One region of the Streptomyces sp. NPDC127595 genome, then DNA from elsewhere that is predicted to be linked to it. Evidence: riboswitches for the same ligand, from Rfam matches in the RefSeq annotation. Region 1 holds a riboswitch; each other region holds the start of a gene.
What was found. A riboswitch is a leader RNA that binds a small molecule or an ion and turns the genes downstream of it on or off. The one in region 1 is predicted to bind S-adenosylmethionine.

Region 1 (7,882 bases):
GGGTACGCATGGCTTTTCCTTGTTCGGTGAGCGGATGTGGTGAGGTGCGGTGTGTGTGGGGGGCGAACCCGGCGGCGGGTCGCGGGTCAAGAGGGTGAGCGGGGGGCAGGGAAACGGCCGGAGGGATCAGAGCACCTTGCTCAGAAAGTCCCTGGTCCGTTCGTTCTTCGGGTGGTCGAGCACCTCGGCGGGCGAGCCCTGTTCGACGATCCGGCCGCCGTCCATGAAGACGACCTGGTCGGCGATCTCACGGGCGAAGCCGATCTCGTGGGTGACGATGACGAGAGTGGTGCCACCGGCGGCCAGGTCCTTGATGACCTCCAGCACCTCACCGACCAGTTCGGGGTCGAGCGCGGAGGTGGGTTCGTCGAAGAGGATCACTCCGGGCCGCAGGGCGAGGGCGCGCGCGATGGCCACCCGCTGCTGCTGACCGCCCGACAACTGGCGTGGATAGGCGTCGGTCTTGTCGTGCAGTCCCACCCGGTCGAGCAGTTCGCGCCCAAGCTTCTCGGCCTCGGGCTTCTTCAGCAGGCCGGTCGCGACCGGGGCGGCCGCCACGTTGTCCAGCACCGTCAGATGCGGAAACAGGTTGAAGTTCTGGAAGACGAAGCCGATCCGGCTGCGCTGAGCCAGGATCGCCCGCTCGCTCAGCTCCTTGAGCCTCCCCCAGCCTTCGGCCGGGGGGACCCCCGTCGCGCTGCGCTTGCCGTGCCGACGTACGCCGATCAGCTCGCCGTTCAAGCTGACATGCCCGATCTCGGGCTTCTCCAGGTGGTTGATCACCCGCAGGAGGGTCGACTTGCCGGAGCCGGACGGTCCGAGGATCACCGTGACCTCACCGGGCCTGACCGTCAAGTCGACGCCGTCCAGTACCCGATGGGTGCCGTACCACTTGTGCACGTCGTGGACCTCGACGGCGGCCGGGCGTGTCCCGAGCGGGTCGGTGGTCATATCGCCGCCTCCTTCCTGACCCGGGCCCGCAGGTCACGCAGCCCGGTCCGCACCTTCTGCAACGGAGTCGGCGGAAGGGTGCGCAGCGCGCCCCGCGAGTAGTACCGCTCGACGTAGAACTGGATGACGGACACGACGCTGGTCAGGATCAAGTACCAGACAGTGGCGACCAGCAGCAGCGGCACGATGTCGCCCGGGTAGGTGCTGCCCATGCTCTGCACCGACCCGAACAGGTCGAGGAGCGACACGTAGAAGACCAGCGAAGTGCCCTTGATCAGGCCTATCAGCTGGTTGACGTAGTTGGGGGTGATGGACCGCAGCGCCTGTGGGAAGACGATTTTCGTGAACTGGTAGCCCTTCGGCAGACCGAGTGCGGAGGCTGCCTCGTGCTGGCCCTGGTCGACCGAGAGGATGCCGCCGCGCACCACTTCGGCGGCGTAGGCCGCCTCATTGAGGCTCAGTCCGATGACCGCGACGACCATGTCGGTGGCGAGCCGGGACTCGTCGAAGGAGAAGAAGGCGGGGCCGAACGGCACACCGAGGCTCAGCGTCTTGTAGAGCGCACTGAAGTTGTAGAGGAACAGCAGGACCACGATCAGCGGCACCGATCGGAACAGCCATATGTAGACCCAGCTGACGGCACGCAGCACCGGGCTTCGCGAGAGCCTTGCCAGCGCGAGCAGGATCCCGCCGAGCAGTCCCAGCACGGCGCTGTACGCCGTCACTTCGAGGGTGATGAGCAGACCGTCGAGGATCGTCGGCCGAAGGAACCAGTATCCGAAGCGGCCCCATTGGAAGAACGGATTGGACACGAGTCCGTGCCCGATCTGGGCAACCAGCACCAGCACGACGGCCGTGATGATCCAGCGGCCCGGCCGACGCAGCGGCAGGACCCGCTGAGCCGCCAACGGGCCTGGTGGGGAAGAGGAGTCGGGGCGGGGCGGCGCCCCGGCCGGTGGCGCTGATCCGGAAGACACGGCAAAGCCGGGTTTTGGGCTCATAGGGGACTCCAGCGGAATCGGACAGCCCGGACCACGGATACGGCCACGGCACGCCTGAGCCGGGAAGGCTCTGCGGAACGAAGCACGCGGGGGCGCGCGGAACGGGGGCTGAGCGGGGCGGGGAAGGGGACGACCGCGACAGAGGCGGTCGTCAAGGATTCAGAAAGCCGTCAGCCCTGACAGAGGGCGTGGCACGAAGCGCTACAGAGCGCGCTGTTGACGCGGAGCAGATCGACAGAACGGTTCGCGCACAGCCGGACACCCCTGAGGCGCCGCCATGCGGCCGTCCCCTGAGTTGTGTGCATCGACGTCACCGTTGCTTCTCCGGCTCGTGGAGCCTCGCGCTTACCGAAATGTTCCGGTCCGGTCGTCACCTGGGGCACCCCACCGCGACGCGAGGGTTGCCGGCCAGCAAGCCAGGGCTTGACGCTGACACTCATGACCGATCTGCGGCAAAAGGTAGCCACGCCCAGAATCGAAAGTCAACGGCCGCGGACCGGATGACCACCTGGTGAGACTGCGCCGGAGGCCTTCTTGACGGCCTCACGGAGCGCACCGACACTGACGGGGACGGTCACGATTGTCAGCGCCCTTCGGGCAGGTTTCTCCTGTCTGTCGGGTCATCGGCCCCGGCTCGCTGGCAGGCAACCCTTCCACCGCGACGGGGTGCCCCGGGTGACGACCGGGTTCCGCCGGTGCGGCGGGACAAGCGTGGTCTCGCGTCTCGCGAGCCCCGAGTGTGGGACAGGTGGGAATGGCCAACAGCGGTTTGACGAGGCGCCTGCACATCGATCTGTTGCGTGTCTCCAGCGCCTACTAGTCCGAGCGATCCGGACCGGTACGTAGCGCAGTCACTCCGTTTTGCCGCGGTGCCCACAAGGTGGCCGTGGCCTCGTCGTCCCATGGAGAGTCATGTCCGAGACAATCTCGCACGCCTCAAACACCGGTACGTCCACCGCCTGTACCTCGACTCCGTGTGTCCCCGGCTCACTTGACGCGGTCCCTCACCCCCGGATCGCCGCCACGCCGTCTGCACGCCCGCACCGTTTCCGCAGCCGTATCGGAGTGGGTCTCGCCGGCGGCTTCTACCCGGCCCCGCACCGCTACGAGCTGTACCTGTCCGAGCACTGTCCCCTCTCGCTGCGGGTCTCCATCACCCACGGCCTGCTGGGTCTCAAGGACTCGGTCGCCACCACGCTGCTGGCGCTCCCCGCCGACACCCCCTCCGCGTTCGCCTCACTGCGCGGGGCGTACGAGGCCACCTGGCACCACTACGACGGTCCACTGACCGCCCCCGCGCTGTGCGACCGGTGGAGCGGACGCGTCGTCAGCAACCACACGCCCGACATCCTGCGCGACCTGGGCGACCTCTTCGCCGACCGCGCCGGTTCCTGCCACTCCCCGCTCCGCCCGTCGGAACTCGCCGCGGACATCGACTCCCTGCGCGACCTCCTCGACCGGGATGTCACCCCGGGCGCACCGACTGCGCAACGGTCGGCGGCTCTCGACCTGCTGAACCGTCAACTCGCCTCCGGCCCCTACGCGTTGGGCAAGGAACTGACCGCGGCGGATGTGGACCTCTGGGTCGCCCTGGTCCAACTCGAAGCGGTCCAGGACCTGTCCTCGTACGGACTCCTCCAGGACTACGTGCGACGCCTCGACGCCCACCCGGCCTTCCATCGCCACCTGTAGGCAGGCGTTTTCCTCAGGTACGGGATTCCAGGGCGGCCCGGGTGTCGTTGCCGTAGACGCCCGTCTCGTCGCCCCGGATCCCGTACCAGAGCTGGAAGCGGGCCACGGCCGCGGTGAGCGTGGGGTCGTAGGTTCCGCTCGTGGCGCCGCTCTCGTACACGTCCGGGATATGGAGCAGCCGTTCCTGGAGTTCCGTCACGTCGGGGCCGCTGTCTCCCTCCCGGAGGGTGCCGGTGCCGTCCGGGTCGGCGGCGCCGGAAGGTACCCGGGCGGACGGGACGGCCCCGGCCTGCGATGAGCGGTCACCGCCGGGCACCAGCATGGCCAGGGCGAATCCGACCAGCGCGGCCGCCGCCACCGCACCGACAACCGCGGCCCGGCTCAGGCCAGTGGTGTGCCCGGGCGCGGGTTCACGCGCAGGCGGCGCCGCGGGCTTCGTGTCCTCGCCGGCGGCATAGTTCTCGCCGGCCAGGACGGGCGCCATTTCCTCCGTCTCGCCCAGGTGCGCCGACGACAATCTGATCGACTCATAGTGTGCGTCCGTGCCGGCGGCCTGCTGATCCTCATGGAACTCCCTCACCAGGTCCGCGAGAGCCTCCGTACGGCGGCGTTGCTGGACGTAGGTGGGTTCGAGCGCCGGGCGGCGCATGGGCTGCTCGCGTTCGGGCGGTGTCGACACACTGCTCTCCTTCCGTGCGCGCGGTCTCCCGCCATCCCCGTGGAGAGATACGGAGGCACCGGCACGGGAGTTCAACCGCTGCCGGCCGGCTCCACAGAGGACTGGCAGTCGCACACGGAACGTGCCACGTCACCACACGTAACCACCGACGGCTTCCGTGCGTCCCGCCGTGCGACAAGTCAAAGCCCGCGCGACAGTCGTACAACGTGAAGAATGGGCGCGAGAGGGTATGACCACCTTCGGGGAGTGGAGAGAGTCGCGGTGGGTTCGAGCGAGGAACGGGGCACGCCGGCTCGGCAGCGCTTCGACATGGCGGACGCCGTGCCACTGCTGCTCGACGCCCGCATGACGGTGACCAGCTGGACCGCGGACGCCGAACGACTGCTGGGTTACGCGGCCGGTGAGGCACTGGGACGGCCCGCCGCCGACCTGCTCATTCCCGAGGACGCGGCACGGCTCCCGGAGCTGACCGAGCGATGCCGCGGTGACGGCGGCTGGGCCGGCCTGCTGTCCGCGCGACACCGGGACGGGCACCCGCTGAAGCTGATGGTGCGGGTCGTCCCGCTACGGCCGAGCGAAGGCCCGGCACGCTGGGTGATCCTCCTCGCGGACCTGGCCGACGGTGCCGGCTGGCACATGAGCCGCTCGGTACTGGAGCGGATCACCTCGCGCTCCCCGGTGGGCATAGCGATCGTGGACACGGACCTGCGGTACGTCTGGTCGAACCCCGCGCTGGAGCAGTTCGGCGGCGGCCTGCCCCAGAAGCGCCTCGGCCGCAGGCTCGCCGATGTACAGCCCGGCCTCGACACCGAGCGCATCGAGGCTCAGATGCGCCGGGTGCTGGAGACGGGCGAGCCGGTGGTCGCGTACGAGCACGTGGGCCGGGTGAGCTCCGCGCCGCACCGCGAGACCTCGCACGCCATGTCGTTCATCCGTTTGGAGGATGACGACGGTCATCCGATAGGTGTGTACTACACCGTCGTCGACATCGGCGAGAGCTACCGTGCCCGACGGCGGCTCGCGCTGCTCGACCGGGCCGGTGAGCACATCGGGCGCAGCCTTGACATCTTGCAGACCGCGCAGGAACTGGCCGATGTGGCCGTGCCGGGGCTGGCCGACTTCGTCGCCGTGGACCTGCTGGAATCCGTGCTCAAGGGTGGGGAGCCGGCGCCCGGCCCACGGCGCGACGCGGACACGGTCCCGCTGCGGCGCGCCGGGCAGCGATCGGTGCAGGGCGGAGTCCCGGAAACCGCGGTCGAGATCGGCGAAGCGGCGTCGTACCGGGCGGGCTCTCCCCCGATCAGGTGTCTGACGGACGGTGAGTCCTGGCGCGAGGAGCAGTTGGATCCGCTGGGCAAGGAGTGGACGACGGCCACCCCCGAGAGCCCGGCCGTCTCCTTCCTCGACCTCGGGCTGCACAGCGTGATGATCGTGCCCATCCGCGCCCGCGGTGTCACTCTGGGCATCACCACGTTCTTCCGGCGCAGCCGCCAGGACCCCTTCGAGGAGGACGACCTCAGCCTGGCCGAGGAGTTCGTCGGCCGGGCGGCCCTGTGCCTCGACAACGCCCGCCGTTACACCCGCGAGCGCGACGCGGCCCTTGTCCTCCAGCGCAATCTGCTGCCCCATCGCTTCCCCGACCAGGACGCGGTGGACGTCGCGGCCTGTTACCGGCCGGCGGACGAACTGACCGGACTCGCCGGGGACTGGTACGACGTGATTCCGCTGTCCGGGGCCCGGGTTGCCCTCGTGGTGGGCGAGGTGGCCGGCCACGGCATCGACGGCGCCGCGGCCATGGGACGGCTGCGGGCCGCCGTACAGACCCTCGCCGACCTGGACCTGACGCCGGAAGAGGTACTGGCCCACCTCGACGACCTGGTCAGTCGCGCCGCCCGCGAGGAGGGCACCGGGGCCGACGACCATACGAGCGGCATGCAGGCGGTCGGCGCCAGCTGTCTGTACGTGGTCTACGACCCGGTGAGCGGGCAGTGTTCGATGGCGGGCGCGGGCCATCCCACCCCCGCGATCGTCGCCCCTGACGGAACCGTCACGTTCGCCGACCTCCCCCGCGGCCCCGCGCTGGGGGTGGGCGGTCTGCCTTTCGAGTCGGTCGAGTTGAACCTCGCCGAGGGCAGTGTGCTGGCGCTGCACACCGACGGCCTGATCTCCACACTCCGTACGGGGCGTGATCCGGAGGCGGGCAGGGAGCGGCTGCGCCGCGCGCTGGAGGCACAGGGGCAGCCGCTGGACGGAATGTGCCGCCGCATCGTGGACGATCTCGTGCCGACGCGTCCGTACGACGACGTGGCGCTGCTGATGGCCAGGACCCGTCGGCTGGGGGCAGAGCGGGTCGCGACCTGGGATCTGCCCATCGACCCGGCGGTCGTCGCGACGGCCCGCAAGTCGACCTCGCAGCAGCTCCACAGCTGGGGTCTGGACGAGCTGGCCTTCACCACCGAGCTGGTCGTGAGCGAACTCGTCACCAACGCCATCCGGCATGCGACGGGCCCGATCCGGCTGCGGCTGATCACCGACCAGGCGCTGATCTGCGAGGTCTTCGACGGCGGCGCGACGGCCCCGCACCTGCGCCATCCCAAGACGACCGACGAGGGGGGCCGCGGGCTGTTCCTGATCTCCCAGTTCACCCAGCGCTGGGGCACCCGCTACACCGCCGAGGGGAAGATCATCTGGGCGGAGCAGTCCCTCACCGAGCCCGCGGTCTGACGTCCTCGGGTGGGGACCGCTCCGCCGAACGGCCCCCACCCGCAACCCCGTCGGCTCAGCAGTCGCGGAACTCGGGTGACTGGTTGAGGATCTGCGAGCGCAGCGAGGTGAACCGGGTGTGGGTCTCGCCACCCTGCGCCTCGGGGCGGAAGACGGCGACGCGGTGGCAGTTCATGAAGGCGAGGGTGACTCCGAAATGCCTCTCCAGGCTGGAGCGGATCGCGTCACTGGCGAGCGCCCGCAGCAGCTGCCCGCGCTCCTTCTCCGAGGGCGGCGGAGTGTGGTTGTCGGCGAACTCCCTTGCCTCGTCCCTCAGTTCGCCGACGAGCCCGGCGATGAGATCGTAGGCGTACGGCAGGGACGTACGGACGGTTTCCACGAAGTCCTGTTCGCGGACCTGACCGCGTTCGGCTTCGGCGAGCAGCTTCGGGGAGACGTCGAGTGACATGAAGAGGCAGTCCTGTCGCTAGCTGGTTCGGGTGGTGCGCGGCGATGCGCCGACGGGCGGTGTACGACGGTTTCGTGGGCCGCGGGGCGTGACCCAGCGGTTCTTCGCCCCGTTCAGGCGGGGTTCGACGCCAGGGCGGCCGGGCCGTGCCGGAAGCCGGGGTCGATCTGTGCGGAGAGGTCGCTGCCGGTGGCCCGGTCGGCCCAGGCCGCGGCGTTGCGGAGGTGGAAGGCGACGGCGTGCTCCTGGAATGCCGTCCAGTCCTTGGTACGGGCGTCCAGTGCGGTCCGCAGCTGACTCAGGGCGTGGAGGTTGTGGGGCTCCAAGTCACCCTGCGGGCGGCCCTGTTCGCGGGAGCGCACCCAGGAGGAGTGTTGAAAGTACGTC
Region 2 (7,882 bases), on a different contig from region 1:
GACCTCGCCACCCGTGAGGACGGCGATGTCGGTGAGCATCGCCTTGCGGCGGTCACCGAAGCCCGGAGCCTTGACGGCGACGGACTTGAAGGTGCCACGGATCTTGTTGACGACCAGCGTCGACAGAGCCTCGCCCTCGACGTCCTCGGCGATGATCAGCAGCGGCTTGCCCGACTGCATGACCTTCTCCAGGAGCGGGAGCAGGTCCTTGACGTTGGCGATCTTCGAGTTGGCGATCAGGATGTAGGGGTCGTCGAGGACGGCCTCCATACGCTCCATGTCGGTGGCGAAGTACGCCGAGATGTAGCCCTTGTCGAAGCGCATACCCTCGGTGAGCTCCAGCTCCAGACCGAAGGTCTGGGACTCCTCGACGGTGATGACGCCTTCCTTGCCGACCTTGTCCATCGCCTCGGCGATGAGCTCGCCGATCTGGGTGTCGGCGGCGGAGATGGAGGCCGTGGAGGCGATCTGCTCCTTGGTCTCGACATCCTTGGCCTGCTCGAGCAGGGCACCGGAGACGGCCTCGACGGCCTTCTCGATACCACGCTTGAGGGCCATCGGGTTGGCACCCGCGGCTACGTTGCGAAGGCCCTCGCGGACCAGCGCCTGCGCCAGAACGGTCGCGGTGGTCGTACCGTCGCCGGCGACGTCGTCCGTCTTCTTGGCGACTTCCTTGACCAGCTCAGCGCCGATCTTCTCGTACGGGTCCTCGAGCTCGATCTCCTTGGCGATGGAAACACCATCGTTGGTGATCGTGGGGGCGCCCCACTTCTTCTCGAGGACGACGTTGCGGCCCTTGGGGCCAAGGGTGACCTTGACGGCGTCGGCGAGCTGGTTCATCCCGCGCTCGAGACCGCGCCGTGCCTCCTCGTCGAACGCGATGATCTTGGCCATGTGAAGTGGTCCTCCCGGACTGGGGTGGATTGCTCCGGACCGCGCCCGCGCCCGCGACGGACGGCCTGCCTGCCTTGTGGTTCCTTGCCCCACCTGGCCTGCGGGCCTCACTGACCCGGTCCATAGTTGTCACTCTCACCTTCAGAGTGCTAACGCCAATGATTAGCACTCGCCCCTACCGAGTGCAAGCGGCTCCGGAAGATCCCCAGGTGAAGCAGGGGGCGCGCACGGCGCGAAGACAGCCTGAGGGGCACGCGGGCAGACGGTCGGGCAGACCGAAGGGCCCGCACCCCCTGCTGGGGATACGAGCCCTTCGTCACGTCGAACAGAACTATCAGTCGGCGCGTGCTTCAGCTGGTCGCCAGCCGGACCATGTCCGCCTGCGGCCCCTTCTGGCCCTGCGAGATCTCGAACTCGACCCGCTGGCCCTCTTCAAGGGTGCGGTAGCCGTCCATCTGAATCGCGCTGTAGTGGACGAATACATCCGCACCACCGTCGACCGCGATGAAGCCGTACCCCTTCTCCGCGTTGAACCACTTGACGGTGCCCTGAGCCATGCCTAACTCCCCTATTACTGGCCCTTGCACAGGACCGCACTTCGCGGGCCCGGGTCAGACCTCACCCCCCAAGGATTGGGGGTGTGCGCCGGAACGCGTCGACCGCGGCTGAATGTATCTGTCCAACTGCCCTCTGCAACAGGTCAATCGGACGAGAATTCTGAGCACGACCGATCGGGAATATGCGGAGAATTCACAAAGATTCAGGGCAAGTCGGGCCCCGTAAATGCCATAAACGGCTCAAAAAGACGGGGCACTTTGGCTACTTCTTGTCGCGCAGCGGGCAAGGACTCATATGCGCCCGGCATGAAACCAACTCGAAAGCGAAGCAGCTTCCCCAACTGTACCGCGCTCAACCATACAGAATTGCCCCCTCCGCTTCTCTCACGGAGGGGGCAATTCAATGAACTCTCGGTGACCGCCATTACCCAAGGTAATCGCAATCACCGTAAGTGACAGCGGATGACGGTCAGCCGCCGGCGACGGCCGGGATGATCGAGACGCCCGCGCCGTCCGGCGTCGCCGTCTCCAGGCCCTGCTCGAAGCGGACGTCGTCGTCGTTGACGTACACGTTGACGAAGCGGCGCAGCTTGCCCTGGTCGTCCAGGACGCGCGCGGCGATGCCGGTGTGGTTCTGCTCCAGGTCGGCGATCACCTCGCCGAGGGTGCCGCCCTCGGCGCTCACCTCGGCCTTGCCGCCGGTGTAGGTGCGCAGGATGGTGGGGATGCGGACGTTGACGCTCACGATTGACCTCCGGTCGGGGTTACGGGCTTGGGGGCGCGGGGCAGCGTTGAATTTGCGGCTACCGCCGGGTGGGCGCGACCAGCCCCCACCGGCCCGCGGCTGATACGGCCTCCCAGCGGAGCGCAACCGCTCATGACGCGAGGCCAGCCTCTCGGAAGGAGTCCAGGTTCGGGCGGATGGTCGCGGTGAGCCCGGTGTCCGAGGCCACCGCGTCCAGGGTCTTGAGGCCGTCGCCGGTGTTGAGGACGACGGTGGTGAGGGTCGGATCCAGCAGACCGTTCTCGATCAGCTTCTTCGCCACACCCACCGTCACGCCACCCGCGGTCTCGGCGAAGATGCCCTCCGTCTGCGCGAGGAGCTTGATCGCGTCGACGATCTGCTCGTCGTTGACGTCCTCCACCGCGCCGCCGGTGCGCCGCGCGATGTCGAGCACGTACGGCCCGTCGGCCGGGTTGCCGATGGCGAGCGACTTGGCGATGGTGTTCGGCTTCTGGGGCCGTACGACGTCGTGGCCGGCCTTGTAGGCCACCGACACCGGCGAGCAGCCCTCGGCCTGGGCACCGAAGATCTTGTACGGCTTGTCCTCGACGAGCCCGAGCTTGATCAGCTCCTGCAGCCCCTTGTCGATCTTCGTGAGCTGGGAGCCGGAGGCGATCGGCACGACCAGCTGGTCGGGAAGCTGCCAGCCGAGCTGCTCGCAGATCTCGTACGCGAGGGTCTTCGAGCCCTCCGCGTAGTACGGCCGCAGATTGACGTTGACGAAGCCCCAGCCCTCGCCGGCCGGGTCGCCGATCAGCTCGGAGCAGAAACGGTTCACGTCGTCGTAGTTGCCCTCGATACCGACGAGCTCGCCGCCGTACACCGCGGCCATGACGATCTTGCCCTGCTCCAGGTCGTGCGGGATGAAGACGCAGGAGCGGAAGCCGGCGCGGGCCGCGGCGGCGCCCACGGCGCCGGCGAGGTTGCCGGTGGAGGAGCAGGAGAGGGTGGTGAAGCCGAAGGCGCGGGCGGCCTCGATGGCCTGGGCGACGACGCGGTCCTTGAAGGAGTGCGTCGGGTTGCCGGAGTCGTCCTTGACGAAGAGCTTGCCGGGGGTGACGCCCAGCGCGCGGGCCAGGTTGTCGGCCTTGACGAGCTTGGTCCAGCCGGGGTTGATGTTCGGCTTCTCGGCGACGTCCGCCGGTACCGGCAGGAGCGGCGCGTAACGCCAGATGTTCGCGGGGCCCGCTTCGATGCGCTTGCGGAGGTCCTCGGTCTCGTAGGCCGAGAAGTCGTACGCGATCTCCAGCGGCCCGAAACACTCCTCGCAGGCGAAGACCGGGCCGAGGGGCACCCGGTGTCCGCACTCGCGGCAGGAAAGCGCGGCGGCGGGGCCCAGATCGACGGTGTTCGCGGCTTCGGCGGACTGCCCGGAGTCCGTGGACTTTCCGGCGTCGGTGGAGGTCACGGTGTTCGTGGTGTTTGCAGTGGTGCTTGCAACTGTCTGCGCAGCCATGGAGGCGAGGCCCTTTCTCCTCATCTTCCTCACGACGCACTTCGCCGTGAGACGGATTTGGCACCTTCCCGAGCCGGGAGCCTCGCCACGTCGATGTGACAGGAACCAGCTGGAGGGTTGCCGGGGCTTCATCGGGCCGTATCCCTCTGCCCCTCTGGATGAGCGGTATTCAGTTGTGCGCCGAGCGACCCCCGACATGCGATGGTCATCAGCGTTGTTCAAGACTGTAACCGAAGGCCTGGATGGTGGAGAGAGCCGTCCGAACCGCGAGATGCCAGCGACACACCAACCGCTGCCGCGGCGACGGGCACACGCATCCCAATGAACGCAAGGGAGAGCCGCACGTGCTTGAAGACGTCGAGCGCTGGCTGAGCACGCGCTCCTGGTCCGTTACCGACCGGCCGCTCAAGAAGCTCATAGCCGCCAAGCGATCCACCAACGCCACGGTGAGCGTGGTCCTGCCCGCGCTCAACGAGGAAGCCACGGTCGGTGAGATCGTCTCCATCATCCGCCGCGACCTCATGACCCGCAAAGCGCCTCTCGTCGACGAGATCGTCGTCATCGACTCGGGCTCGACGGACCGCACCTCCGAGGTCGCCGCCGCCGCCGGCGCCCGAGTAGTTCACCGGGACGACATACTTCCCCGCATCCCGGCCGTGCCCGGCAAGGGCGAGGTCCTGTGGCGGTCACTCCTCGTGACGAGCGGTGACATCGTCTGTTTCATCGACGCGGACCTCAAGGAGTTCTCGTCGGACTTCGTCCTGGGGATCGTGGGACCGCTGCTTACCGATCCGGGCGTGGACCTGGTCAAGGCGATGTACGACCGCCCGCTGAACCTGCCGGGTGAGCCCACCTCCGGCAGAACCGCGGCCGGGCAGGGTGGCCGTGTCACCGAACTGATGGCCCGCCCGCTGCTGAACATGCACTGGCCGCAGCTGGCCGGCTTCGTCCAGCCGCTCGGCGGTGAGTACGCGGCCCGCCGCACCCTCCTCGAACAGCTCCCGTTCCCCGTCGGATACGGCGTGGAGCTCGGCATGCTCGTCGACGCACTGCACCTGGTGGGCCTGGACGCGCTCGCCCAGGTCGACGTCGGGGTCCGCAAGCACCGGCACCAGGACGGCCAGGCGCTGGGCCGGATGTCCGCCGCGATCTACCGCACCGCACAGCTCCGGCTCGCCCGCGGCCACCTCATCCGGCCGGCCATCACCCAGTTCGAACGGGGCGAGTCCGGTTTCGAGCCGCGTACGTACTCCGTCGATACGGAGGAGCGCCCTCCGATGGCGGAAATCTCGGAGTATCAGCAGCGCAAAGCGGCGTAATCCGGCGGCTGTATACGTCTGCGCAGTACCCCGTCCGTACGTTTGAGCGTTTCCGGGCCGGGCTAGATTGACGCGTATGGCTTCCACGGCTTCGACTGCTGCTTCCATGGCATCCCCGCAGGGCTCCCACCGGATCCTCGTCGCGTCCAACCGCGGCCCGGTCTCCTACGACGTGCGCGAGGACGGCGAGCTCCGGGCCAGGCGCGGCGGCGGCGGCCTGGTCTCGGGCCTGTCGGCGATCGGCCCGGACGCGGGCGCCCTGTGGGTGTGCTCGGCGCTCGGCGACGGGGACCGCGAGGCGGTACGGCGCGGGGTCGGCGAGGACGGCGTACGGATGCTGGACATCGACGCCGAGGTGCACGCGGACGCCTACAACGGCATCGCGAACTCCGTGCTGTGGTTCGTCCACCACATGCTGTACCAGACGCCGCTGGAGCCGGTCTTCGACAGCGAATTCCGGCGCCAGTGGGCGTCGTACGAGGCCTACAACAGGGCGTTCGCGCAGGCGCTGGCGGACGAGGCGGCCGAGGGCGCCGTGGTGGTCGTACAGGACTACCACCTGACCCTGGTCCCCGGCATGCTGCGGGAGCTCCGCCCCGACCTGCGGATCGGGCACTTCTCGCACACGCCGTGGGCGCCGGTCGACTACTTCCGCATGCTCCCCGACGACATCGCCGAGCAGGTGCTGCGCGGCATGCTCGGCGCGGACCGGCTCGGCTTCCTCACCCACCGCTGGGCGTCCGCGTTCACCGCGTGCGCCGAGGAGCTGGTCGGCGGCCTCGGTGACACCCGTGTCGGTGTGCACGGGCTCGGCGCGGACGCGGACTTCCTGCGCAAGCGCTCGCACGAGGCGGATGTCGCCGACCGTATGGCCACCCTGCGTGAGCAGATCGGCGCGGGCCGGAAGGCGATCGTGCGGGTCGACCGCACCGAGCTGTCGAAGAACATCGTGCGCGGACTGCTGGCCTACCGGCAGCTCCTGGAGGACCAGCCGTCCTGGCGCGAGCGGGTCGTGCACGTCGCCTTCGCCTACCCCTCCCGCCAGGACCTCGCGGTGTACCGCGACTACACGGCCGAGGTGCAGCGGGTCGCCGACGACATCAACTCCACGTACGGCACGCCTACTTGGACCCCGGTCGTGCTCCACGTCAAGGACGACTTCGCCCGCTCCCTCGCCGCGTACCGCCTCGCCGACGTGGCCCTCGTCAACCCGATCCGGGACGGCATGAACCTCGTCGCCAAGGAGGTGCCGGTCGTCTCCGACGAGGGGTGCGCGCTGGTGCTGTCCCGGGAGGCGGGGGCGTACGAGGAGCTGGGCGAGGACGCGATCGTGGTGAACCCGTACGACGTGGTCGGCACGGCGCGGGCGCTGCACGAGGCCTTGTCGATGGGCGCCGGTGAACGGGCCGAGCGCACCAAGCGACTCGCCGCGGCGGCCACGGCGCTGCCTCCGGCGCAGTGGTTCCTTGAGCAGCTGCGGGAGTTGGAGGGCTGAGGGGTTGTCGTTTGGCTGAAGGGTTGTCCCTTGGCTGAGGGGTTGTCCCTTGGCTGCGGGGCCGCTGTGGCTGAGGGCCGCTGGGGCTGAGGGCCGCTGGGGCTGAGGGCCGCTGGGGCTGAGGGGCCGCTGTAGCTGCGGGGCCGCTGTAGCTGCGGGGCCGCTGTAGCTGCGGGGCCGCTGTGGCTGCGGGCCGCTGTGGCTGGTCGCGCAGTTCCCCGCGCCCCTGACGGCGCCGCAGCCAGGCGGAGCTACTCCGTGAGCCTCTGCGCCAGTGACCTCAGCAGCTGTACGACGCCTGCCGGGCCGTCCACCACCAGGTCGGCCCGCTCCGCCAGTTCCGCGACCTCCGCGCTGCCGCTGCACACCAGGAGGCCCGGGATGCCGTCGGCGCGGAGTTTGTCGACGGCGGCGAAGGCCGGGAGGTCACCGAGGTCGTCACCGGCGTAGAGGACGGCCTCCGCGCCGGTCTCCCGCACATGTGCGAGCAGGGCGACGCCCTTGTCCATCCCCGGCGGGCGCAGCTCCAGGACCATGCGCCCCGGCTCGACGATCAGGCCGTGCCGGCCCGCCAGCTCGGTGAGGGGCTCGCGCAGGGCCTCGAACGCCGCCTGCGGGTCCGCCGCGCGCCGGGTGTGTACGGCGACCGCCCGGCCCTTCTCCTCGGTCCAGGTGCCCTTCCAGGCGCCGGCCGTGTCGAGGAAGCCGGGCAGCTCGGCGCGGACGGCGGCGACGCCGGGGTGCGGGGGCGGTGCGCTGACCGTGCCGGTCCGGGCGTCCCAGCGCTCCGCGCCGTAGTGCCCGAGCACGACCAGGTGCTCCAGTCCCGGCACGCCCGCGAAGCCGCCGTGCTCTACCGCGACGGCGGCCGGGCGGCCGGTCACGACCGCCACCGAGGCGACCTTCGGGGCGAGGGTCGCCAGTGCGGGGACCGCGTCCGGGTGGGCGCGGGCCTGCTCCGGGTCCGCGACGATCGGCGCGAGCGTCCCGTCGAAGTCGAGCCCGATCACCGCGTGGCCCGGCCGGGCGAGAATCGCGTCGAGACCGGCGCGGCCGGCGGGGGTGGTGGGCGTCGGCAGGGGGTCCGCGTGGCTGGCCATACGGGGACCCTATCCGCGCGGGGGGTGGGGGGTGTTTTTTTCGCCCCCTCCGCCCTTGCCCGTCCCCTGCCCCTGGGGCTCCGCCCCAGACCCCGCTCCTCAAACGCCGGAGGGGCTACCCCTAGCCCGTCCGGCGTCTGAGGACGAGCGCGTTCAGCGCGACAGCGGGGGTCTGGGGGCGGCAGCCCCCAGGAAGCAAGGGACGGGCAGGGGCGGAGGGGGCGAAAACCCATCCCCCAGCCCCCGTCACCGCTCCCCCAGTCACCGCTCCCCCCGG
Region 3 (7,882 bases), on a different contig from region 1:
TCCGTCCGACACCGCGACGAGGGTGTCGCCGACCAGGGCGGGCGGGCCGACGTCTCCGCCCGTCGAGACCTCCCAGAGCCTGCTGCCGTCCTCGGCGTCCAGGGCCACCAGGGCGTCGCCGAAGGTGCCCGCGTAGATCACACCGCCCGCCACGAGCGGCGTTCCGGTCGGACCGGCAGGGGTCGACGCACTCCACAGCACGGTGCCGTCGGCCGCGTAGCAGCGGAACCCTCCTTCATCGGTGCCGCCGGTGGCGACCAGCACGCCGCGGCCTGCGAGAACCGGCGGGTCGTAGCCGTTGTCGCCGACGTCCTTCGTCCACCGGAGCTTGCCCGACGCGTCCACCGCGCACAGCCGGCGTCGCGCCCTCTCCTGGTCCCAGACGACACAGAAGATCCCGTCCGAGGTGACGACGGACGTCGACACCTCCTCGCCGAGCGCGAGCTCCCAGCGCCGGCCGCCCGCACGGGACAGGGCGTGCAGCTTGCCGTTCGCGTCCCCGAGGTAGACGACCTCGCCGTCCGGCGACACCGCGACGCAGGGTCCGTACAGACCGCCGAGCCCGGCGGCGTCGTACTGCCAGGCGAGAGCGGCGGGAGTCTCCGCACCCACTGCGGTTGCGGTCGCGGTGGGCTTTGAGGTTCCGGCCCCCCGCGTTCCACTCCCCCGCTGCCACACCCACCACCCGGCTCCCCCGGTGGCGGCGACCACCGCGCCGCCCGCCGCAGCCGTCAGCAACCCGCGCCGCGAAGGCCGTTCGGGTGCCGGTGAGCTGTCCGGCGCCGAAACGCCCGTGACCGTCGCCGGGGCGATGTACTCGACGCGGCTCTCGCCCTCGCCCGACTCGCGCTCCGGAAGCCACCGTTCGTCGCCCGCGACCGTCGCCGGTGCGGAGGTGAGCCACCCCGGCCGCAGAGCCGCCCGCAGGGAGGCCGCCGAGTGTCCGGCGGCCTCGACCACTTCCTCGGGGGTGGGCCGGGCCCCGGGCTCCTCCCGCAGACAGGCCTCTACGAGCGGGAGCACGCGCGCCGGAACTCCGGAGAGATCGAAGTCCCGGGTTACGATGCGCAGCAGGATGACCGAGTCCTGGCCCTCCCCGAAGGGCTCGCGGCCGCTCGACGCGTAGGCGAGCACAGCGCCCAGCGCGAAGACGTCACTCGGCGGCCCGACCTCGGAACCGTTGCGTATCTGCTCGGGCGAGACGTATCCGACCGAGCCGACCATGGTGCCGGTGCGGGTCATCGCCGTCGCCTCCAGCGCCCGTACGATCCCGAAGTCGATGACCCGCGGACCGTCCGGCGCCAGCAGGATGTTGGACGGCTTGAGGTCACGGTGCACCATGCCCTTGGCGTGGATCGCGGCGAGGGCCTCGCCCAGTGCGGCCGCGAAGGTGAGCACCGCGTCCTCGTCCAGCGGCCCGCCGTCGAGCACCGCGTCGCGCAGGTTCGGCCCCTCGACGAACTCCGTTGCCATCCAAGGCCGTTCGCCCTCGGGGTCGGCGTCGACCACGCGCGCGGTGTACGTCCCCGTACCGCCGACGGTCTGCGCGGCCCGCACCTCCTGGCGGAACCGGGCGCGGAAAGTACGGTCCTCCGCGTGCTCGGCCCGCACCACCTTCACGGCCAGCCGGAGCCCGGCCCGCGACTCGGCGAGATAGACCTCGCCCATGCCGCCCGCACCGAGCCGCCCGAGCACCTCGTACGGACCGATCCGCCGTGGATCCGTCTCCCGCAGCGCCTGCACTCCCCGTGACTCCCCTGTTCGCCGTACGGCCGCCGAAGGGAGCGTATACGCCGTGCTCCTGTCAGGCGATCACACGGCGGGAACGCAACGCCCGTCCTGTGTGCGGTAGTTCCACTTCGCGCCGTCCCGGACGAGCTCCTTGACGGCGCGCACGAAACGCTCGACGTGCTCGTCCGGGGTGCCCGCGCCGAAGCTGACACGGATGGCGTTGAGGGACTTCTCGCCGGGCGCGGCCTCGGGAGCGCCGCACTCGCCCTGGGTCTCCGGGTCGCTGCCGAGCAGGGTCCTGACCAGCGGGTGGGCACAGAACAGACCGTCGCGCACCCCGATGCCGTACTCGGCGGACAGCGCGGCCGCGAAGTGCGAGCTGTTCCAGCCCTCCACGACGAAGGAGATGACGCCGACGCGCGGGGCGTCGTCGCCGAAGAGCGAGAGGACCCTGACCTCGGGCACCTCGGCGAGACCCGCGCGGACCGTGTCGATCAGCCGCTGCTCACGGGCGACGAGGGTGTCGAAGCCCGCCTCGGTGAGCGCCTTGCAGGCGGAGGCGATCGAGTAGACGCCGATCACGTTCGGCGAACCGGCCTCGTGCCGGGCGGCGCTCTCGTGCCACTCCACGTCCACGCCGCCGTCCGTACGCCGCGACACCTTGCGGCTGGCCCCACCGCCCGCCAGGTACGGCTCGGCCTCGCGCAGCCAGTCGGAGCGGCCGGCGAGGACACCGGAGCCGAAGGGGGCGTACAGCTTGTGCCCGGAGAAGGCGACCCAGTCGACGTCGAGGTCGCGCACCGACACCGGGTGGTGCGGGGCGAGCTGCGCGGCGTCGAGGACGATGCGAGCACCGTGCGCGTGCGCGGCCGCGGCCAGCTCACGCACCGGCCACAGCTCACCGGTGACGTTCGAGGCGCCCGTGACACAGACGAGGGCCGGGCCCTGGGGGTCGCGGTCACCGAGCGCGCGCTCCAGGGTCGCGACGGCCTCCCCCGGCGTACGCGGGGCGTTCAGGTACGTCACCCGCGCGTCCCGCCAGGGCAGCAGCGAGGCGTGGTGCTCGGTCTCGAAGACGAAGACCTGGCAGTCGGCCGGCAGGGCGGCGGCGAGCAGGTTGAGCGAGTCGGTGGTCGACCGGGTGAAGACGACCTGGTCGTCGTCACGGCAGTCCAGGAACTCGGCGACGGTGGTGCGGGAGTTCTCGAAGAGGTCGGTGGAGAGCTGGGACAGGTACCCGGCGCCACGGTGCACGCTGCCGTAGTACGGGGCGTACGCGGCCACGTCGTCCCACACGCGCTGGAGGGCCGGAGCGCTGGCGGCGTAGTCGAGGGCGGCGTACGTGACCTCGCCACCGGTGACGAGCGGGACGGTGACATCCCGGCCCAGAACGGGCAGCTGGGTACAAACAGCCTGGTCGGCGGCAACGGTGGAGACAGACATGGCGAACTCCTGTGAGACTCAGGGAAATCACCGCGCGAGCCGGTCCATGGAGGTGGCGCTCAGCGCGGCAAAGGGTGAAAGGGACAGGCGGAAGAGGGGCTCTGCGCCCTATCGCATTCGCTTGCTCACAGAAGGCTCCCTCGAATGACCAGGACCCCTGGGCCTTTACCACTCAGAAGAGGGAGGGGTCCGCGCTTGCCGCAGACCTCGCTGCCTACGGCCTGGTCTTCACCCGGGGCACCCCGCCACGGACGGAGGGTTGCCGGACAGTCGGCCGGGGCCTCATGACTGTCACTCATGACCTGCCGAAAAAACTAACCGAACTGATCGCGACGGCGCAACCCGTGTCCGGATCCCGGAACGCGAAACGGGCCGGAACACGAAAGAGGCCGGACGGAAGGCGGAAAGGGCCGGACCACTTCGGCCCAGCCCTATCGAGCCGGCCCGGCCCCCCTTCGAACCGCCTCGCAGGCTACGCGTTGGTCGCCGCCACCCACCGCTCCAGCGTCCGCTTCGCCGCCCCCGAGTCGACGGCCTCCGCCGCCTCCGCCATCCCCGCGCGGATCTGCTCCGCGAGCGACCCGTCACCCGGCGACAGAGCCACCAGCGCCGCCGCCGAGTTCAGCAGTACGGCGTCCCGCACCGGCCCCGTCTCTCCGTCGAGGAGCCGCCGGGCCACGTCGGCGTTGTACGTGGAGTCCGCGCCCCGCAATGCCTCGATCGGGACCAGGTCGATACCGACGTCCCTCGGGTCGAAGGTCTCCTCGGTGACCTTTCCGTCCCGTACGACCCACACCCGGGACGTGGAGGTGATGGTCAGCTCATCGAGCCCGTCGTCGCCGCGGAAGACCAGCGAGGAGTTGCCGCGCTCGGCGAAGACTCCCGCCACGATGGGCGCCATGCGGGGGTCCGCGACACCGACCGCCTGCGCCTTCACCCGTGCCGGGTTCGTCAGCGGGCCGAGCGCGTTGAAGACCGTACGGATGCCCAACTGCCCACGTGCGGCGCCCACATGACGTAGCGCCGGGTGGAACTTCACCGCGAAGCAGAAGGTGATGCCGGCCTCCTCGGCCACCTCGGCCACCCGCTTGGTCGTCAGCTGCAGATTGACCCCGAGCTTCTCCAGGACGTCGGACGCGCCGGAGGCCGAGGAAGCGGCCCGGTTGCCGTGCTTGACGACCTTCGCGCCCGTCCCGGCGATGACGATCGCCGACATGGTGGAGATGTTGACGGTCTTGGCCCCGTCGCCGCCCGTACCGACGATGTCGACGGTCTTCCCCGGCACCTCGATCACATTGGCGTGCTCGTACATCATCCGTACCAGCCCGGTGATCTCCTCGACGGTCTCTCCCTTGGCCCGCAGCGCCACCGCGAACCCGGCGATCTGCGCGTCGGTCGCCTCACCGCGCATCATCAGGTTCATCGCCCAGGCGGTGTCGTCCGCACTCAGGTCACGGCCGTCGAGCAGACCGTTCAGCAACCTGGGCCAGGAACGGTCCGCCGCGGTGTCGCCTCCAGCGGGGTTCACAGCGCTCATGGTCGCTCCTGGGGTTCTCAGAGAGGTACGCGGGTGGGCTCGCCCCCATACGCAGGGGGCGAGTCCACCCTATCCAGCCCTGGAGACGGCAAAGAGCCCCGTCCATGCAATGGACGGGGCTCCAGCCGTGGCGATCAGCGAGGATCGTAGGGGTGATCAGTGGTGGCCGTGGCCGCTCGTGATCTCCTTGTACTCCTCGACGGTGGGCTTGGGGATCTGGTTGTCCTCCCCGTAGTAGCCCTTGCTGAGCTTGGCACGCAGCTTCTGCGAGCCCTTCACCTTGCGCTCGACACCGTTCTCGTCGACCGGCGCGCCGATCTCGGCAGGCTGGTACTGCTCGTGCGCGGTGAGCGTGTGCAGAGCCTCCTGGCTGAGCGGCTCGTGGATCTCGACGAACTCACCGTGCGGCAGGCGCTTGATGATGCCCGACTCGCGGCCGTGCAGCACCTTGTCCCGGTCCCGGCGCTGAAGGCCGAGGCAGATCCGCTTGGTGGCGATGAACGCGAGGACCGGCGCCACGAAGAAGGCGATGCGCACGAACCAGGTGATCGAGTTGATCGACAGGTGGAAGTGCGTGGCCCACAGGTCGTTTCCACCACCGATCAGCAGGACCATGTACCAGGTGATCCACGCGACACCGAAGGCCGTACGGGTCGGGACGTTGCGCGGGCGGTCCAGGATGTGGTGCTCGCGCTTGTCGCCGGTGACCCAGGACTCGATGAACGGATAGACCGCGATCGCGACCAGGACCATCGGGAAGATCATCAGCGGGATGAACACACCCAGGACGAGCGTGTGACCCCAGAGGTTGATCTCCCAGCCCGGCATGAACCGGATCAGGCCCTCGGAGAAGCCCATGTACCAGTCGGGCTGGGCGCCGGTCGACACCTGGTCCGGGCGGTAGGGGCCCATGGTCCAGATCGGGTTGATCGAGGCGAGGCCCGCGATGGCCGTGATGACACCGAAGACCAGGAAGAAGAAGCCTCCGGCCTTGGCCGTGTAGACCGGAAGGAGCGGCATGCCGACGACGTTGTCGTTCGTCTTTCCGGGGCCCGCGAACTGCGTGTGCTTGTGGTAGAAGACCAGGATCAGGTGGCCGACCACCAGGCCGAGCATGATGCCCGGCAGCAGCAGGACGTGGATCGAGTAGAAGCGGGCCACGAAGTCGCCGCCCGGGAACTCGCCGCCGAAGAGGAAGAACGAGAGGTACGTGCCCACGATCGGCACGGACAGGACCGCGCCCTCCATGAAGCGGACACCGGTGCCGGAGAGCAGGTCGTCCGGGAGCGAGTAGCCGGTGAAGCCGGTGAACATGCCCAGGACGAACAGCAGGAAACCGAAGATCCAGTTGACCTCACGGGGCTTGCGGAACGCACCCGTGAAGAACACGCGCATCATGTGCACGAACATGCCGGCGAGGAAGATCAGCGCCGCCCAGTGGTGGATCTGCCGGATCAGCAGACCACCGCGCACATCGAAGGAGATGTGCATGGTCGAGTTGAACGCCTCGGACATCAGCTGGCCCTGCAGCGGGACGTAGCTGCCGTGGTACTCCACCTCGTTCATCGACGGGTGGAAGAACAGCGTCAGATACACACCCGTGAGGATGATGATGATGAAGCTGTAGAGGCAGACCTCGCCCAGCATGAAGGACCAGTGGTCCGGGAAGATCTTGCGCATGTTGGCCTTGGCCAGGCCATAGATGCCCAGTCGGCCGTCGGCCCAGTCGGCGACCCGCTCACCGGCGGGTGCCTTCTTCCGCGAGTTCGCCTCGCCCGGGTCGGAGGTCTTCGCAGCAGTGGTACTCATCCGCGCTCCCAGAAAGCAGGACCGACGGGCTCTTCGAAGTCGCCGAGCGCCTCGAGGTAGCCCTCAGCGTTCACACCGATGCGCAACTGCGGCAGGGCGTGACCGGCCGGGCCGAAGATCACTCGGGCACCGTCGGCGAGGTCGAAGGTGGACTGGTGGCACGGGCAGAGGACGTGGTGCGTCTGCTGCTCGTACAGGGAGATCGGACAGCCGACGTGGGTGCAGATCTTCGAGTAGGCCACGATGCCCTCGTGGGACCACTCGAGTTCCCGCTTGTCCTTGATGTTGTCCGGCTGGAGCCGGACGATCATCAGCGCCGCCTTGGCGATCTGGGTCTGGAAGTCCTCGTCGTGCTCCTCCAGGCCCTCGGGCTTGGCGAAGGTGAGCGAGCCGACCACGACGTCCGAAGGACGCAGCGGCTCGTTCGTGTTCATGTTGACGAGTTGCAGACCCTTGCGCCACATCGTGTGGCGGAGGCTGGTCCCTGGCAGCGGGCCGAGGTCGCGCAGCAGCATGACACCGGAGAGCGGCACCAGGGCCAGCGCGCCGAACATCGTGTTGCGGATCAGCTTGCGCCGGCCGAGCGCGGATTCCTTCGCGCCCTGCTTGAAGTCGGCCAGCACCTGGGCCTTGACCTCGGGCGGAGCCTCGATCGGGTGACGCTCGGCAGGGATCTCCACGTCGGACATCAGGGTGCGGGCCCAGTGGACCGCGCCCGCGCCGATGGAGAACAGTGCGACGCCGAGGGTCATGCCGAGCGCGAAGTTGAGCGCGCTGACGTGTCCGATCGGGAAGATGTAGACGCCCTTGTCGACCGGGATCGCCACGTACGAGGCGATGAAACCGACCGTGGCCAGCATCGACAGGGTGAACAGGAAGGCGACCACACGCTCTGAGCGCTTGGCTGCCCGCTCGTCGATGTCCTGGACGCGGTGCTCATGGGGCGGCAGCCCCGGGTTGGCGAACGGGTTCTGCTCGTTCGCCACCGACACGGCACCGTGTCCATGGTCGTCGGTGGCCCGCTCGGCGGGCAGGTTCTCTTCTGGAGATTGTTGGCTACTCATCACTTCTTGGCCTTTGCGGTCCGAGCGGCGACCCAGACGGCGACAGCGATCAGGGCTCCGAGTCCGAAGATCCAGGCGAACAGGCCCTCGCTGACCGGCCCGAGGCCGCCCAGACTGAGGCCGCCCGGCTCCACGGTGTCGTCACCGTTGACCGCGTCGAGGTACGCGATGATGTCCTTCTTGTTCTGCTCCGACATGATCGTGTCGGGGAACGAAGGCATGTTCTGCGGGCCGGTCTGCATGGCCTCGTAGATGTGCTTCGGGGAAACACCTTCCAGGTCCGGTGCGAACTTGCCCT

Region 2: linked by a shared signal. The riboswitch ahead of thrC (threonine synthase) and the one ahead of ACFVKT_RS03960 (amino acid ABC transporter permease) in region 1 are both predicted to bind S-adenosylmethionine.
Region 3: linked by a shared signal. The riboswitch ahead of ACFVKT_RS33680 (aminotransferase class V-fold PLP-dependent enzyme) and the one ahead of ACFVKT_RS03960 (amino acid ABC transporter permease) in region 1 are both predicted to bind S-adenosylmethionine.

What each region holds. Positions count from the first base shown of each region.
Region 1 is NZ_JBHXWK010000001.1:928,181-936,062, reverse strand. Features, by position in the region: gene ACFVKT_RS03970 (transporter substrate-binding domain-containing protein) at 1-10, opposite strand, end outside; gene ACFVKT_RS03965 (amino acid ABC transporter ATP-binding protein) at 127-951, opposite strand; gene ACFVKT_RS03960 (amino acid ABC transporter permease) at 948-1,952, opposite strand; SAM riboswitch class IV at 2,289-2,396, opposite strand; SAM riboswitch class IV at 2,525-2,670, shown strand; gene ACFVKT_RS03955 (putative leader peptide) at 2,707-2,772, shown strand; gene ACFVKT_RS03950 (glutathione S-transferase C-terminal domain-containing protein) at 2,865-3,644, shown strand; gene ACFVKT_RS03945 (peptidoglycan-binding protein) at 3,658-4,323, opposite strand; gene ACFVKT_RS03940 (SpoIIE family protein phosphatase) at 4,585-7,047, shown strand; gene ACFVKT_RS03935 (SCO5389 family protein) at 7,103-7,495, opposite strand; gene ACFVKT_RS03930 (ATP-binding protein) at 7,609-7,882, opposite strand, start outside.
Region 2 is NZ_JBHXWK010000006.1:407,996-415,877, forward strand. Features, by position in the region: gene groL (chaperonin GroEL) at 1-894, opposite strand, end outside; gene ACFVKT_RS21755 (cold-shock protein) at 1,245-1,451, opposite strand; gene ACFVKT_RS21760 (MoaD/ThiS family protein) at 1,921-2,196, opposite strand; gene thrC (threonine synthase) at 2,327-3,691, opposite strand; SAM riboswitch class I at 3,709-3,856, opposite strand; gene ACFVKT_RS21770 (glucosyl-3-phosphoglycerate synthase) at 4,036-5,010, shown strand; gene ACFVKT_RS21775 (trehalose-6-phosphate synthase) at 5,117-6,505, shown strand; gene otsB (trehalose-phosphatase) at 6,757-7,605, opposite strand; gene ACFVKT_RS21785 (DUF3263 domain-containing protein) at 7,867-7,882, opposite strand, start outside.
Region 3 is NZ_JBHXWK010000013.1:203,814-211,695, forward strand. Features, by position in the region: gene ACFVKT_RS33675 (PQQ-binding-like beta-propeller repeat protein) at 1-1,743, opposite strand, end outside; gene ACFVKT_RS33680 (aminotransferase class V-fold PLP-dependent enzyme) at 1,813-3,174, opposite strand; SAM riboswitch class IV at 3,361-3,477, opposite strand; gene trpD (anthranilate phosphoribosyltransferase) at 3,647-4,711, opposite strand; gene ACFVKT_RS33690 (cytochrome bc complex cytochrome b subunit) at 4,868-6,520, opposite strand; gene ACFVKT_RS33695 (Rieske 2Fe-2S domain-containing protein) at 6,517-7,584, opposite strand; gene ACFVKT_RS33700 (c-type cytochrome) at 7,584-7,882, opposite strand, start outside.